2 regions of the Variovorax sp. GW821-FHT09D07 genome follow, and region 1 is predicted to be linked to the other one. Evidence: predicted binding sites of a transcription regulator. Region 1 holds the regulator's gene; the other holds the start of a gene.

Region 1 (2,395 bases):
TGCAGCGCGTCGATCAGGATGGACTTGCCGGCGCCGGTTTCCCCGGTCAGCACCGTGAAGCCGGCGGACAGGTCGAGTTCAAGGGACCGCACGATCACGAAGTCGCGCAGTGCGATGCGTCGCAAAGCCATCTCAGTTCGTCCTCAAGCTGGGGGCGTGGTCCTTCATTCAGGAGCCCCCTTCGTTCCAATGGAGTTTTTTCCGCAGCGTGTCGAAGTAGCTCCAGCCGCGCGGGTGCAGAAAGCGCACCCGGAAGTCGGAGCGGCGCACCACCACGCGGTCGCCGATGGCGAGCGAGGCGAGCGACTGCATGTCGAAATTGGCGCTGGCGTCGCGCCCGCTCACCAACTCGATCACGATCTCGTCGGCGTCGGGCAGCAATACGGGGCGGTTGGACAGCGTGTGCGGCGCGATCGGCACCATCACCCAGCCTGGCACCGCCGGGTGCAGCAACGGCCCGCCGGCCGACAGCGCGTAGGCCGTCGAACCCGTGGGCGACGCGATGATCAGCCCGTCGGCGCGCTGGTTGGCCACGAAATGGCGGCCCACCGAGACGCGCATCTCGACCATGCCCGAGGTGGCACCGCGGTTGACCACCACGTCATTCATCGCGAGCGCATCGAACACGACGGCGTCGTCGCGGAGCACCTGCGCGTGCATCAGGCTGCGGTGGTCTTCTTCGTATTCGCCGGCCAGCATCGGGATCAGCGTGGCCTGGTAGTTGTCGAGCGGGATGTCGGTGATGAAGCCGAGCCGGCCGCGGTTGATGCCGATCAGCGGGATGCCGTAGCACGCGAGCTGCCGGCCGATGCCGAGCATGGTGCCGTCACCGCCGACCACGAGGCCGAGGTCGCAGCGCTGGCCGATTTCTTCGACCGACAGTGCCTGGTAACGCGGGTGGGGTGGGGCGTCGGTGTCCTCGCAGGACGAACGCTCCACGAACACCGTGCAACCCTGCGATTCGAGGAAGGCGCCAATGCCCTCCATCACGCCGTCGCGCGCATCGGCTTGCGCCCGGGCGCCGGAAGCCTGGTATTTGCCGATCAGGGCGACGTGACGAAAGCGTGAGGTCATAGCTCACAAATTACAACACTAAAATCTTGCAATGCTGGACGACCGTGCCAAGTTGCTGTTGAAGACGCTGGTCGAGCGTTACATCGCCGATGGGCAACCCGTCGGATCGCGCACGCTCTCGCGTTCGGCGGGGCTGGATCTCTCGCCCGCGACCATCCGCAACGTCATGTCCGACCTCGAGGCGCTGGGACTCATTGCCAGCCCCCACACCTCAGCCGGGCGCGTGCCGACCACGCGCGGCTACCGGCTCTTCGTCGACACCATGCTGACCGCGCAGCGCGAGCAGATGAGCACGCCGAGCCTGGCGGCCGACCAGCCGCAGAAGGTGATCGCCAACGCCGCGCACCTGCTGTCGAACCTGTCGCAGTTCGTGGGCGTCGTGATGGCGCCGCGGCGCGTCTCGGTGTTCAAGCAGATCGAATTTTTGCGCCTGTCGGAGCGGCGGCTGCTGGTGATCATCGTGTCGCCCGACGGCGACGTGCAGAACCGCGTGATCTTCCCGGAATCCGACTATTCGCAGTCGCAACTGGTGGAAGCCTCGAACTACATCAACGCGCACTTCGCGGGCCTGACGATCGAGCAGGTGCGCGACCGGCTGCAGTCCGAGGTCGAGAAGCTGCGCGGTGAAATCGCCGCGCTGATGCAGGCCGCGGTGCAGGTCAGCTCCGAAGTGCTCACAGACGCCCAGGCCGACGACGTCGTGATTTCCGGCGAGCGCAACCTGCTGTCGGTGACCGATTTTTCCAGCGACATGGGGCAGCTGCGGCGCGCCTTCGATCTTTTTGAAGAGAAGGCGCAGCTGATGCGGCTGCTCGACGTGTCGAGCAAGGCCGAGGGCGTGCGCATCTTCATCGGCGGCGAAAGCCAGGTCGTGCCCTTCGAGGAGCTGTCGATCGTCAGCGCCAATTACGAGGTGGACGGCCAGGTGGTCGGCACGCTGGGCGTGATCGGCCCGACCCGCATGCCGTACGACCGCATGATCCAGATCGTCGACATCACGTCGCGGCTGGTGAGCAACGCGCTGAGCCACCGCAAGTAAGTGGCCGCGCGCGGCGCATAGAATCGGGCCCGCGTGGGCCGTTAGCTCAGTTGGTTAGAGCAGCGGACTCATAATCCGTTGGTCGAGTGTTCAAGCCACTCACGGCCTACCACCACACATTCCCCTTCTGTAGACACTCCGACGAAGGCCGCATTGCGCGGCCTTTTTCTTTGCAGCCGCGAGGGCGCGAGCGAGGCTAGCGGCCGCCGCCGATTTCACCTACGGCAAACACAGGATTCCTTCAGGTTGCAATGCAACATCGAAGGCAGAATGCACCATTTG
Region 2 (2,395 bases), on a different contig from region 1:
CCGTCGATGATGATCGTGTTTTCCTTGCCCACTTCGATGCGCTTGGCTTGACCCAGGTCGGCCAGCGTCACCTTTTCGAGCGTCAGGCCCACTTCTTCAGCGATGACCTTGCCGCCCGTCAGGATGGCGATGTCTTCCAGCATGGCCTTGCGGCGGTCGCCGAAGCCAGGTGCCTTCACAGCCACAACCTTCAGGATGCCGCGGATCGTGTTCACGACCAGCGTCGCCAGGGCTTCGCCTTCGACTTCTTCGGCAATGATCAGCAGCGGACGGCCAGCCTTGGCGACTTGCTCCAGCACCGGCAGCAGGTCACGGATGTTGCTGATCTTCTTGTCGAACAGCAGCACGAAGGGGTTGTCGAGCAGCGCCGATTGCTTCTCGGGGTTGTTGATGAAGTAGGGCGACAGGTAGCCGCGGTCGAACTGCATGCCTTCGACGACGTCGAGTTCGCTGTCCAGCGACTTGCCGTCTTCCACGGTGATCACGCCTTCCTTGCCGACCTTGTCCATCGCGTCAGCGATGAGCTTGCCGATGGTTTCGTCGCTGTTGGCCGAGATCGAGCCGACTTGCGCGATTTCCTTGGAGGTGGTGGTGGGCTTGGAAGCCTTCTTCAGCTCGGCGACCAGGGCCGTGACAGCCTTGTCGATGCCGCGCTTCAGGTCCATCGGGTTCATGCCGGCAGCCACCAGCTTGAAACCTTCGCGAACGATGGCTTGTGCCAGGACCGTGGCGGTCGTGGTGCCGTCACCAGCGTTGTCGCTGGTCTTGGAGGCCACTTCCTTCACGAGCTGGGCGCCCATGTTCTGCAGCTTGTCCTTCAGTTCGATTTCCTTGGCCACGGACACACCGTCCTTGGTCACGGTGGGGGCGCCGAACGAACGCTCGAGCACCACGTTGCGGCCCTTGGGGCCCAGGGTCACTTTGACTGCGTTGGCCAGGATGTTGACACCCTCGACCATGCGTGCGCGGGCTTCGCCGCCGAAGACTACGTCTTTTGCTGCCATGATGAATTAACTCCGAATGGATTGAATTTGGATGGGATCGAAAGGAGGAGAAGAATTACTTCTCGACGACTGCGAACAGGTCGTCTTCCTTCATCACGAGCAGTTCGTCGCCATCGACCTTGACGGTCTGGCCGCTGTACTTGCCGAACAGGACGCGGTCGCCGACCTTGACGGTCAGTGCGGCCAGTTCGCCCTTGTCGTTGCGCTTGCCCGGGCCCACGGCCAGGACTTCACCCTGATCGGGCTTTTCGGCGGCTGCGTCGGGGATGACGATGCCGGAGGCGGTCTTGGTTTCGCTGTCAACACGCTTGACGATCACGCGATCGGCCAAAGGACGAAGTTTCATTGCATCTCCTGGAAGGGTAAGAAACGGGTTTGTTTGTGGTCGGGCGCCGGAGAAACCGGCGACCTGTCGACTGGATGGGAGGGCTGTTAGCACTCGTCAGCAGCGAGTGCTAATCATAAGGGCATTCGATGACCTTTCAAGGGCGGCGCCCTTGCCGCCGTTTGGCACCGCCGTGCTTTTCCGGGGAAACACCGGGTGGCCGGGTGCCTTCGGTCGGGAAGCTTTGAGCTATTTTGCCCGGACAAAATAAGGCCGTGCCCATGTCGCCGATGCACGGAGGTCGCGCGCGCAGATTGCTTTTTTGTAATCCGGGTGATCGGTGGTGGACGGGCTTGGCTTCCTAGAGTCGCGGCATCCCGGCAACCTCCAAGGACACCATGACACACACCTTCCGCAACACCGTTTTCGCCGCAGGAGCCGCACTGGCCGCTGCCGGCGCCTTTGCCTCGGGCACCCATGCCGGTGGCCACGGCCATGATGCCGAGGCCGCCGTCGGCAAGCCTGGCGTGGCCGCCAAGGTGACGCGCACGGTCCAGGTCGACATGACGGACTCGATGCGCTTCACGCCGGCGGACATCAAGGTCAAGCAGGGGGAGACGGTGCGCTTCGTTGTCAAGAACTCCGGCGTCCTGAAGCACGAGCTCGTGCTCGGGACCGAAAAGGCGCTGCTGGCGCACTACGAGGCCATGAAGAAGAACCCCGAGATGGAGCACGCCGATCCGAACATGGTCACGCTGGCCGCGGGCAAGACCGGCGAGATCGTCTGGCAGTTCACCCAGGCCGGCAAGGTCGACTTCGGCTGCCTGCAGCCGGGCCACTACGACGCCGGAATGAAGGGCGCGGTGCTGGTGGGCAAGGCCGGCAAGTGAGCGTGATGCGCACGCGTCTTTCACGCGCCGGCCGCCATGCCGGCGCTTTTTCTTCCAGGGTATCGCGCGACAGGGCTTGACCTTCACATCGTGTCAACCTGGACACTGATCGCTTCCCCCTCAAGGGCTTCCCCCTTTCCTGTCGGAGAACGCGAATGAACGACACGTCCACCAGG

What was found. Region 1 encodes HrcA, which represses chaperone genes, less so after heat shock. Its sites were predicted from a motif close to TTAGCACTCNNNNNNNNNGAGTGCTAA; they were not measured.
Region 2: AC07OX_RS27230 (co-chaperone GroES) is a predicted target of HrcA. The motif match lies at 1,437-1,463, and genes of this name have one in related genera.

The regions. Positions count from the first base shown of each region.
Region 1 is NZ_JBWKOY010000004.1:113,919-116,313, forward strand. Features, by position in the region: gene recN (DNA repair protein RecN) at 1-131, opposite strand, end outside; gene AC07OX_RS16210 (NAD kinase) at 169-1,074, opposite strand; gene hrcA (heat-inducible transcriptional repressor HrcA) at 1,106-2,113, shown strand; tRNA gene AC07OX_RS16220 (tRNA-Ile) at 2,149-2,225, shown strand.
Region 2 is NZ_JBWKOY010000010.1:78,679-81,073, forward strand. Features, by position in the region: gene groL (chaperonin GroEL) at 1-1,004, opposite strand, end outside; gene AC07OX_RS27230 (co-chaperone GroES) at 1,060-1,350, opposite strand; gene AC07OX_RS27235 (cupredoxin domain-containing protein) at 1,728-2,219, shown strand; gene AC07OX_RS27240 (copper-transporting P-type ATPase) at 2,375-2,395, shown strand, end outside.